Regions from separate parts of the Paenibacillus sp. KACC 21273 genome, predicted to be linked through region 1. Evidence: predicted binding sites of a transcription regulator. Region 1 holds the regulator's gene; the other holds the start of a gene.
What was found. Region 1 encodes Rex, which represses fermentation and respiration genes when NADH is low (regulators of the CRP and FNR family bind a similar motif). Its sites were predicted from a motif close to TTGTGAAATATTTCACAA; they were not measured.
Positions count from the first base shown of each region.

Region 1 (6,099 bases):
TCACGTCTTATCTCCAAACCATTACAAAAATTAAGTAAAGCAGCCAAATCTATTTCTACAGGGGATCTCAATATTGAAGATGTAAATGTTAAGCAAAAAGATGAATTAGGGGAGTTAGCTATTTCCTTTAATAGTATGAAAAATAACTTGCGTCATCTTGTTCATGAAATTAATGATAATGCTTCACAGGTTATTACAATTTCTAAAGATGTTGCTAGTGGTACGTCTGAAACAGGTAAAGCTGCTGAACACGTTGCAGACATTATGTCTGATCTATCTAGCAGTACACAGGATCAAGTTAAAATTGTAGAAGGTGGATTACAAACTGTCTATGATGTTAATAAGGATATTCAGCAGATTGATCAAAGTAGCCAGCAAGCGATGAGCGTTGCGCAACAAGCACAAAGTCAAGCGCTACTCGGTAATCAAGAAATAGTACATGTTATGAACCAAATGGATCAAATTCATCAACGTATGAGTAAATTGGAAGTGATTATTTCTTCGTTAAACAAACGCTCTGGAGAAATTGAAGAAATCAATAATGCAATTTCTTCGATTGCAGCTCAGACGGGTCTTCTTTCTCTCAATGCAGCAATTGAAGCTGCACGTGCAGGTGAACACGGACGTGGATTTGCTGTAGTTACTTCCGAAATCCGTAAACTTTCTAACGAAACCAATGAATCCGTAGATCGGGTGAGAGCACTTGTCAATGCTATTCAAAGTGAAACAAAAGGTGCTACCAAATCGGTGGAAAACATGGTTAAAGAAGTAAGTCAAGGTATTGCTGCGGCTCATTCTGTAGGTAATTTGTTTAATACCATTAAATCTCTAACCGATCATACCACTTCTGAAATTAAAGAAGTGACTGATTCTATCCATCATTTATCGGAACATTCACAGAAGATTGTCAAATCTATGGAAAATATCTCAAGCTTGACCGATCATGTTGCTTCTAACACTGAAAGCGTAAGTGCAGCTACAGAAGAACAATTAGCTTTCTTGGAAGAAAGTACAGCTCATACCGCTACACTTCATTCTATGGCTGAGAAATTACAAAATACGGTACTGCAATTCCGTTTATAATCTATGCTTAATTAACAAAAAAGCATGATCTTTGGATTCAGTATATGAATTCCTTAGATCATGCTTTTTTATATGGTTTGAGCTTGATGATGTTATTCTTGCCCTGTTCCTTTTAAAGTTGCAGGCAATTCCATAGGTCCACCTAATTTGGTTCCATCACGGAAATTGTAGAAAAGATAATAATAACGTTCATTCAGTTTGGCAAAAACTTGCCATGCATATTTTCCATTATATGAGCCAGGTACAATTCGTACAGCTTCTGCTCCAGGCAAATCTTTTTGCAAAAGATCGGTGGCGGCTTGATAGGATACTGTACCTGCTGTTTTCTCAACATGCACTGCATTAGCTCCTTCTGCTACCGAACCGTCTATATTAAATTTGACCCAGACCATTAGATCTTCTTGTGCTGTATTTTTACCTTCTACAACCCAATACGTTGAACTATCTGTCCAGACGGAATTGAACGTACGCGTCACAGATACAATATCCGCTTTTTCCTGTGCGCTGTTAATAGCCAGTTGTTCTTTACTCCATGGCTTTGCCATTACATGCACATAAAATTGATTTACACCTAAAATCAGCAATCCTACTACAACGATAATGATTGCAATCCACTTGCCACTTCCCAAATTTCGCAAAACACGCCATCCTTTCCTGTCGACTTCCAGTTAGCGTTTAAGCAAACCTTCAAAAGCACTTTGGGCTTCATGACGAATTTTTTCTTCATCCAATGTTAATGATATACCGTCTTTGATCAATTGCTTACCGTCTACCCAGACATGCAATACATCTTTAGCAGATGCAGAATAGATTGTATGTGAAATAAAATCAGTACGTGGTAAGAAATGCGGTTGATCTACATTAAGTGCTGTAATATCAGCTTTCATTCCTACAGCGAATGTACCTACATCATTCAAAAATACAGATCTTGCACCGTATTCAGTACCCATTTTCAATGCTTCTAATGCAGGCACAGCTGTTGGATCGCCGGATACTCCTTTATGAATAAGAGCAGCCAAACGCATTTCTTCAAACATATCCAGATTGTTATTACTTGCCGGGCCATCTGTTCCCAAAGACACAACAACGCCTGCACGCAACAGATCAGGTACACGTGCTACACCACTTGCTAATTTGAGGTTACTACCCGGGTTATGAGAAATCGCTACTTTATTCTCAGCAAGCACTTCGATCTCTTCATCATTCAAATGAACAGCATGCGCTAACAATGCTGGACGAGTGAAAAATCCTAATTTCTCCAAATGAGCTACAGGACGTAATCCATAATCTGTAACGTTTAATTGAACTTCTGCTAGTGTCTCAGACATATGTGTATGCAGCGGCAAATCCAAATCATGAGCTGCTTGTACAAATTGTTCGATGTATGCAGGTGGACAAGTATACGGTGCATGTGGAGACATCATCGTTGTAATACGTCCATTCGCTTGACCATGCCAATCACGTGCAAAGTCGATTGATTGTTTTAGCTTTTGCTTTTGTTCTTCTTCTGAACACAAGCCGATTACACCACGCATCAATACTGCACGCATACCCGATTGTTCTACCACTTCGGCTACACGTTCTGAGCGATCATACATATCGAGGAATGTAGTTGTACCGCCTTTTAACATTTCTAATACAGACAGAGCAGTTCCCCAGTACACATCGTCACTTGTAAATTTCGCTTCCATCGGCCACATTTTTTCTTGTAACCATACTTGTAGAGCAAGATCATCTCCATATCCACGTAACAACGACATCGCTGCATGACCATGACTGTTGACTAGACCCGGAATAAAGAACAAATGATTGCCATCCACTACGGTTGTGTCTTCTTCGATCACAGGTTCTTCTTCTCCAAGATACGTAATCCATCCATCTTCAATCACCATATGTCCAAAAAGCATTGATTTCTCTTCGCTCATTACAGCAAACATACCGTTTTTGATGACCCATTTGTTCGAGGTGTTATTCATTAGTTTCATGTTCCTTTCCATCTTCCAGATAATAGGCAAGGCTTAATAAATCCGTTGTAAAATCAGCAGTATGCACACGAATATGCGGTGGAGCTTTCAAAATAATCGGTGCAAAGTTCAAAATAGCCTCGACCCCTGCTTCAATTAACTGATCTGCTACACGCTGTGCTTCAACATTAGGCACTGTAACAATTCCGATACGAATACTTCTCGCTTTGACTGTAATTCCAAGTTCATCAATAGGCTGTACGACTAATGTATTGATTAAAGAGCCTACTTTCGAATCGTTGGAATCAAACACAGCTACGATTTTCATTGTTTCTTTTAGATACATATTATAGTTAGAAAGGGCATGCCCTAGATTACCAGCGCCTACAAGTGCCACATTGATTTGTTGATCTAATTTTAAAATATGACGTATTTTCTCAATCAAATACGATACATCATAACCGATCCCTTTACGTCCAAAATCTCCAAAATAAGCTAAATCTTTGCGAATTTGTGCTGGATTCAAGTCTAATTTTTGTCCCAGTTCTTGCGAAGACACTGTAGGAACTTCACGTGTGTGAAGTTCGTTCAGATATCTAAGGTATACAGGTAGTCTTCGCACGACTGCTTCTGATATTTTGTCGGATTTCATGCTTGCTCCCCCTCTTGATTTACAGTTTCCTTTTCAGGTTCGGCCTGGCTAAGCCATTCTGTAATACGGGGTACCATCTGCTCTGTCGGCATATGTTCCATTTTGGGACCGGGCAATGAATATAGAAAATGCTTGCCATAATAGGACTCGATCACACGAGTGTCATAGACAATAACGATTCCCCGATCACTAGATGTCCGTACTAATCTACCAAAACCTTGTTTGAAACGGATAACTGCTTGCGGTACAGATAATTTCATAAATGGATTTTTCTTTTCTTTTTTCAGCCGTTCACTTTTGGCTTCAAGCAGTGGATGATTAGGCGGTTGAAAAGGTAAACGTACGATCGCCAGACAGGTTAACGCTTCGCCTGGAATATCGACCCCTTCCCAGAAGCTACTTGTACCCAGTAACACCGAAGCGGAACGCTCTTGGAATCTTCGAGTGAGCTTGGTACGACTTCCTCCATCGACCCCTTGTCCAAATACTGCAATATCGCTATGTGATAACTTCTCTTTCAATGGCTCATACACCTGCTTGAGCATCCGATAAGAGGTAAATAACACCATCATTCGTCCATTGGTCGCTTTGGCAGTCTCCGCTAATGAGTTCGCTAACGTATCTACAAAGAACGCATCACCAACACTGCCTTTGACACTTGGAAAATCGCGCGGAATTAACAACAGCGATTGCTCACGATAATTGAAAGGTGAAGATAACTGTTCAGTCATCAATCGACCTTCTTTTTCCGCTTCTACAAGCCCTAACTGTTCAATCATATATTGAAATTTCTTTTCTATTGATAAAGTAGCTGATGTCAAAATAATACTTTTCTTTTTATCAAAAAAGTACTCTTTCAATTGCTTGCTCACATCAACCGGTACAGCATACATCTGTAAAGACTTGCTACGGTAATTCCCATTAGCTTCATACCAGTAGACTGTATCTGTACTTTCCAGCTTCACAAATTGACGCAGATCATCTCGTACCACTGTTAAGTCTTTGAATAGACCCGACACATCTGTTACCAGACTATCTGTGCCTAACTGCTCATCGCTGTCTTTGATCTGATTCATCACTTGCTCGCCTTTACGAATCAACTGACTAAGGCCGATATGAATCTGATTCTCAAGCTCTGTAATCACATTCCATTCGGTCGGTTGCTTTTCCGGTAAAAGTCGAAGCGTGAACTGCCCGGCTTCACCAGGAGCGGCATCACTACGCTGAGGTAACAAAGCAAATAGTAACTCACTTAATTTATCCCAGTTTTCTTTGACATCTACAATTTCAGGATATAGATTATCAATCGCTATCGCCCAATCCATACCACGTTCATTGCCAGAAGAACCTAATTGTTGACGCAAAATCGCTAACTGACCATTTTTGCTGTCTTTGAACAATCTTAACAGTGGATGAACCAATGTGAAATATTTCATATGCATACCCAAGTGCTTACCTGCAACATCTTCTAGATGATGTGCTTCATCAATAACCAAGCGATCATAAGCAGGTAACAATTGATGCCCTGCTTTGACATCGGTAAATAATTTCGAGTGATTGGTAATGACTACATCTGCTGTACCTGCTTCATGCTTCGCACGATGGTAAAAACATTTGCGGAACCATGGACATGCACGACCCAGACAAGAATCGGTATCACTGGCTACCGTTTCCCAGAAGTCAGCACCACGATTACCCATATTGAGTTCTTCATCATCGCCAGTTTCTGTCGCATTTAACCAGACAATCATTTGAGCTGCAATCAATACATCTTCTTTAGGGCTTTGAAATTCTTTTGTATTTATTTTATGCTCAAATTTGCGCAGACACAAATAATGCTGGCGTCCTTTGAATACGGCAGCACGAAATGCAAATGGAACAACTTGAGTCAATAATGGAATATCGCGTTCTCGCAACTGTTCTTGCAAGTTAATCGTATGCGTACTTACCATGACACGATCGTTTTCTTTGACACTATGATAAATCGAAGGTAATAAGTACCCTAGCGATTTGCCTGTTCCTGTTCCTGCTTCGATCAATAGATGCTTATCATCGGTCATCGCTTTGATCACTTCTTCAAACATACGATTCTGCGGTTCCCGTTCTTCATAGTTAGGAAGCAGATTACGTAAGTTTTGTTTCACTTGCTCTAAAAATTCATCAAATGAAACATCTGCAAGTGGCATATTACCTCGCTCTTCATGAGCCGGCAAAATTTCATTCCAATCGCCTACTTTTAACGCCAATTGACGGAAAAAGCGATGTTCGTCCAAATCTTGAATCGGCTGTGCTTCTTTCTCCATCCGCACGCCATCAAAATACCAACCGAGATCACTATCCTGATTATCAAATAATTCAGATAAACGCTGGACTGTAATTAATGGTAGATCATTTAACTCT
Region 1 is NZ_CP117876.1:2,031,054-2,037,152, reverse strand. Features, by position in the region: gene PQ460_RS09260 (methyl-accepting chemotaxis protein) at 1-1,083, shown strand, start outside; gene PQ460_RS09255 (cell wall elongation regulator TseB-like domain-containing protein) at 1,176-1,721, opposite strand; gene PQ460_RS09250 (amidohydrolase) at 1,752-3,059, opposite strand; gene PQ460_RS09245 (redox-sensing transcriptional repressor Rex) at 3,052-3,699, opposite strand; gene dinG (ATP-dependent DNA helicase DinG) at 3,696-6,099, opposite strand, start outside.

Region 2 (6,099 bases), 170 kb from region 1:
GATCGATTCTCGTGGTTTAACGATTAGTGCATTAAGCTGTCATGGTAACCCTTTGCATCCGCAAAAAGCGATTGCCAAAGAATCCCATGAAGACTTTATCAAATCCGTTCAACTGGCACAAAAGTTAGATGTAGCGGTTGTAAATACATTCTCCGGTTGTCCGGGTGATAGTGATGATGCGAAATACCCGAACTGGCCTGTAGCACCGTGGCCGAATGATTTCCAGGATCTTATGAAATGGCAATGGGAAGAAAAAGTCATTCCATACTGGACAGAGAATGGTAAATTCGCTGCTGATCATAATGTAAAAGTTGGTTTGGAACTGCATGGTGGTTTCTCTGTGCATACTCCAGGTACACTATTACGCTTGCGTGAAGCTGCTGGTGAAGTGATCGGAGCGAACCTTGATCCGAGTCATATGTGGTGGCAAGGGATTGATCCGGTACAAGCGATTAAAATTTTAGGAAAAAATAATGCAATTCATCACTTTCATGCTAAAGATACGCTGGTAGATACCGATAATGTTAATATGCACGGCGTAACAGATATGCAAGACTACACCAAAATGCAAGATCGTGCATGGCAGTTCCGTACAGTAGGCTTTGGTCATGATAACAAAACATGGGCTGATATTATTAGCACGTTACGTCTAGTTGGATACGATTATGTTGTAAGTATAGAGCACGAAGATGGTCTAATGTCAGTAAATGAAGGTTTCACAAAAGCTGTCCATAACTTGAAGCAGGTTTTGATTGAGGAAGAACTTGGTGAGATGTGGTGGGTCTAATATAGAGGAGGAAGTTTTTTATGATTAATGTAACGGTCTGGAATGAGTTTGTACATGAGAAAATCCGTGATGATGTCAAAGCAGTATATCCTGATGGGATTCATACTGTTCTGGCGGATGGGCTATCGAAGGAAGGCTTTGCCTGCCGTACAGCTACACTCGATCAGCCGGAACATGGTTTGACAGAGTCTGTGTTGAATTCTACCGATGTGATGTTATGGTGGGGACATACAGCTCACGAATTAGTAGATGATGATATTGCAGAAGCGGTAGCAAGAAGAGTCAATGAAGGTATGGGATTAATCGTTCTTCATTCAGGGCATTTCTCCAAACCATTTAAACAATTAATGGGAACCAGTTGTGATCTAAAATGGCGTGTAGCCGATGAGCAAGAAATTCTATGGTGTGTAAATCCTACGCATCCTATCGCTCAAGGTGTTAACCCTTCAATCACATTGGATAAAGAAGAAATGTATGGTGAATTTTTCGATATTCCTGCTCCTGATGAATTGGTATACTTGAGCAACTTTGAAGGCGGAGAAGTATTCCGTAGCGGTTGTACGTATCGTCGTGGACATGGTAAAGTCTTTTACTTCCGTCCAGGTCATGAGACGTATCCAACGTATTACAATCAGGATATTATGCACATTATCTCTAACGCTGTACGCTGGGCGTATCCTGCAATAAATACACGTCCTGAATTCGGTCGCACAGAACCTACACGTGCACTTGGTAGTAAAGTAATGGCGTAACAGCTATACCAAACAAACTGAGTTCCAGACAGTATTAATCATAAAAAATAAATCTTTCAAAAGTACGCGTGTATGGTTAATAGCCTACAGGCGTACTTTTTTTGGGATTTTATCCAGCAAGATCGCTATTATACACTGATGAAAGCACTCTACCATGTAGATTAGTGATAGAAAGGAGTGCATGGATGTCTAAAGCACAGAGAGAATCACAGATTGGCAATGTTCCATTATCGCCAACACGAATTAGCGAATGTTTGGAGCGAGTAGCCGGACATCGGTTAGAAGGATTTTTAGGTGGTTATGGTAAATTTCCGGGTGGATTGATGATGGTAGGGGAAGCACCGGGAGCAAATGAGATTGAAAAAGGGATTCCTTTTTGTGGACAAGCAGGTAAAGTGTTAGACGGTTATTTTGATGCTTTGAATATTACAAGAAATGATCTATATATTACAAGTACTGTACGTAGTCGTCCATATAAAGACAAAATGATTCAAGGTAAACATACAGCCGAACGATCAAGCCGATCGAATCGTACGCCGACTTCGTATGAAGTATTTGCGTTTGCACCTATTTTGGATACTGAGATTGAAACGGTACAACCGCAAATTATTATTACGCTTGGCAATATTGCTTTGCAACGATTACTAGGCAAAGGATACCAAGTCTCTCAAGTTCATGGACAAGCACGGCGCAGTCATATTCAACAAGTCGATGCCGATCATATGGATCAGGGATATCATTGGTCAGAACAGGAATACTGGATTTTTCCTATGTATCATCCTGCGGCAGTATTGTATAATAGATCATTGACAACTATTATCGCAGAAGATCTGGTCATTTTGCGAGAATTGATCGATTTAACGCTACAATCATAATATAATGTTGAAAGATTGAGCATTAATCTGTAATTATGTAATGTTTTCGTTCTCTTTTCAGGTAAAATATGCTAAAATATATGTACTAACTAATCGTAAGTTAACATCGTAATATGATGAAATACGAGCTTATGACTATCCGATCCCGTGTTTCGGAACAATTGAAGAGGTGAGAGAACATGGAGCAACACCAGTTGGGATTATGTCCCCGTTTTGAGACCGCGTTTTCATTTTTAGGAAAAAGATGGAATGGTCTAATTATTCAATCATTAATGAGTGGTCCTAAACGTTTTAAAGATATTTCTAATCTGATTCCGATGATGAGCGACAAAATGCTATCTGAACGAATGAAAGATCTAGAAAGCAGTGGAATTCTGATTCGTCAGGTATATCCAGAGACTCCTGTTCGAATCGAATATGAGTTAACAGACAAAGGTCGTGCACTTAAGCCGGTTATGGAGCAGATTCAGAACTGGGCAGAGCATTGGGTAGAATAGTACGCTATGAATGAATCAAAAAAAGCTTTCCGCTATGAGTAACACACGGAAAGCTTTTTTGGTATCTTTAGTTGTCTAAACAGGTAAGTGTATAGAAGATACTGAATATTCATTAGATTCTGCATATTTCTTTAGGGCATAATTCACAGTGACATACTTCTTGTAAAGCTTCAAGGTCATGGATAATGATCATACCGTGCTCATATTCGATACTTTCTTTTTTACGTAGATCGCTAAGCATCCGGTTTACACTTTCACGAGTAGCACCAATCATATTCGATAAGTCGGTATGCGTGATTTTTTTGTTAATCAAAATAGAACCTTGATCATTGTAATCTTCACCATACGTATTGCTTAAACGAATCAATGTAGAGCAGAGTGCACCTGGTTTACCATATAACATCAAGTCGCGCACTTTAGTCTGAGTCAGACGGTGATGCGTTCCCATCCATTTCATAAAGTCGATTGCAAAGTCGCAATACTGACAGATCATTAATTCTAATTCTTTATGTTCGATCACAGCAACTTCTGTATCTTCTATTGCTTCTGCTGTAAATCCAAGGCGTGTACCAGAGAATGGGTCAGCTTGACCGATCATATCTCCTGCTTGATACATATATAGAATCAATTCTTTACCTTCATCGGTTGATTTCGTTAATTTAACGCGTCCACTTTTAAGGAAATATAATTTATCGGATAAATCGCCTTCCCAGAATAAATGAGATCCTGCTGCGATACTACGTTCTGTAGAATGGTTAAGTAATCGTTCCTGATTAATTTCCGAAAAGCATGCTGTATTATGACGTGGTTGAGTTTCTTCTAAAGACTTGTTCATTATTATTCGCCCCTTTATTTCAATTATACGTGAAATTAATCATAATGCATAACATTTTAGGAAAAAAATTGGAAATTAAATGATTAGTTAAATTCTACATTATATAGTAACAATGATGACTTACAAATGAAGAAAAGCTTCTTCATACTTTGTGATTAATTTCACTATTATCATACATCTTTTTATATTAAAATGCAAAAGGAAAAAATGAAATAGAATAAATTTAAAAAATAAAAATTGATTGTGAAAAATATCACATTATGATTTATGTCTCTATGCTATGATCAGTGCGTAGACAAAAGCAATACACATTCTGAGGAGGATGAGAGAAATGGCTGTAAAAAATGATGCTAGTCGCAACGTGGAATTGAGTGCACAGGAAGAAATTCAAAAATTAATTGATAAAGCTAACAAAGCGCACGCTGCATTTATGAATATGAATCAAGAACAAATTGATAACATCGTACAAGCAATGGCGTTAGCTGGTCTGGATCAACATATGTATCTTGCTAAACTGGCTGTTGAAGAAACAGGTAGAGGTGTATATGAAGATAAAATTATCAAAAACATGTTTGCTACTGAATATATATACCACAGCATCAAAAATGATAAAACAGTCGGTGTTATTGAAGACAATGATTATGAAAGCTTCCAAAAAATCGCTGAACCTGTCGGAATCATTATGGGGATTACACCTGTAACAAATCCAACATCAACAACGATGTTCAAATCATTAATTTCAATTAAAACACGTAACCCTATCATTTTCGGCTTCCATCCATCTGCACAGAATTGTAGTAAAGAAGCAGCTCGCATTTTGCTTGAAGCAGCTGTAAAACATGGTGCACCTGCAGATTGTATCCAGTGGATTGATGCTCCTTCAATGGACAAAACAAATGCTTTGATGAACCATCCTGATGTAGCTATGATCTTAGCTACTGGTGGTGGCGCAATGGTTAAAGCAGCATATAGCTGTGGTAAACCTGCACTTGGCGTAGGTCCTGGTAACGTTCCTGCTTTTATCGAGAAAAGTGCTGATCTACAACAAGCTGTTAATGACTTAATTCTTTCCAAATCGTTTGATAATGGTATGATCTGTGCTTCTGAACAGGCTGTAGTTATTGAAGAACCTGTCTATGAAAAAGTAAAAAAATTAATGATCGATAACGGTTGCTACTTTGTAACAAAAGAAGAAGCAGGCAAATTAACAAACGGTGCAATGAATACAGATAAATGTGCAGTGAATCCTTCTATTGTAGGACAATCTGCTGTAAAAATTGCTGAACTTTGTGGAATTACTGTTCCAGCAGACACCAAAATATTGGTTGCTGAACTAGAAGGTGTCGGTACGAAATTCCCATTATCTGCTGAAAAATTAAGCCCTGTGTTGGCTTGCTATAGAGTTAAAAATGCGGATCAAGGGATTGAACGTGCTGCACAAATCGTAGAATTTGGCGGTATGGGTCACTCTTCAGCTATCCATTCTAATAATGATGAAGTTATTCAAAAATTCGCTAACCGTCTACAAACTGGACGTATTATCGTGAACTCTCCTTCTACACACGGAGCTATCGGTGACCTTTACAATACTAACTTACCATCTCTAACACTAGGCTGTGGATCTTATGGTCGTAACTCTACTTCTTCTAATGTAAGTGCAGTGAATCTGATTAATGTGAAAAGGGTGGCTCGTCGTACTGTGAATATGCAATGGTTCAAAATACCTTCTAAAGTTTATTTTGAAAAAGGTGCAACTCAATACCTTGCTAAAATGCCTGATATTAGCCGTGTTGTGATCGTAACAGATGCGATGATGGTACAACTTGGTTATGTAGAAAAAGTACAACATTACTTGCGTCAACGTCAGACTCCAGTAGTTGTTGAAGTGTTCTCTGATGTAGAGCCAGATCCATCTACAGCTACAGTTGAGCGTGGTCGTCAAATGATGGAACGTTTCCAACCTGACTGCATTATCGCTCTTGGTGGTGGATCACCTATGGATGCTGCTAAAGGCATGTGGATGTTCTACGAATACCCTGATACTGAATTTGATAACTTAAAACAAAAATTCATGGATATCCGCAAACGGATTTACAAATACCCACATTTGGGACAAAAAGCACAATTCGTAGCTATTCCTACAACTTCGGGTACAGGTTCTGAAGTAACATCGTTCGCGGTTATTACAGATAAAGAAAAAGGCAACACTAAATATCCTTTGGCTGATTATGAGTTAACACCAGACGTAGCGATTATCGATCCTGAATTTGTATACTCTTTACCTCGCGTAGCTGTAGCTGATACAGGTATGGACGTATTGACTCATGCAATTGAAGCTTATGTATCTGTAATG
Region 2 is NZ_CP117876.1:1,862,495-1,868,593, forward strand. Features, by position in the region: gene PQ460_RS08450 (sugar phosphate isomerase/epimerase family protein) at 1-787, shown strand, start outside; gene PQ460_RS08455 (ThuA domain-containing protein) at 808-1,539, shown strand; gene PQ460_RS08460 (uracil-DNA glycosylase) at 1,725-2,414, shown strand; gene PQ460_RS08465 (winged helix-turn-helix transcriptional regulator) at 2,594-2,911, shown strand; gene PQ460_RS08470 (Crp/Fnr family transcriptional regulator) at 3,024-3,746, opposite strand; gene adhE (bifunctional acetaldehyde-CoA/alcohol dehydrogenase) at 4,078-6,099, shown strand, end outside.
Region 2: a site for Rex is predicted at 3,988-4,005, ahead of adhE (bifunctional acetaldehyde-CoA/alcohol dehydrogenase). Genes of this name have one in related genera too.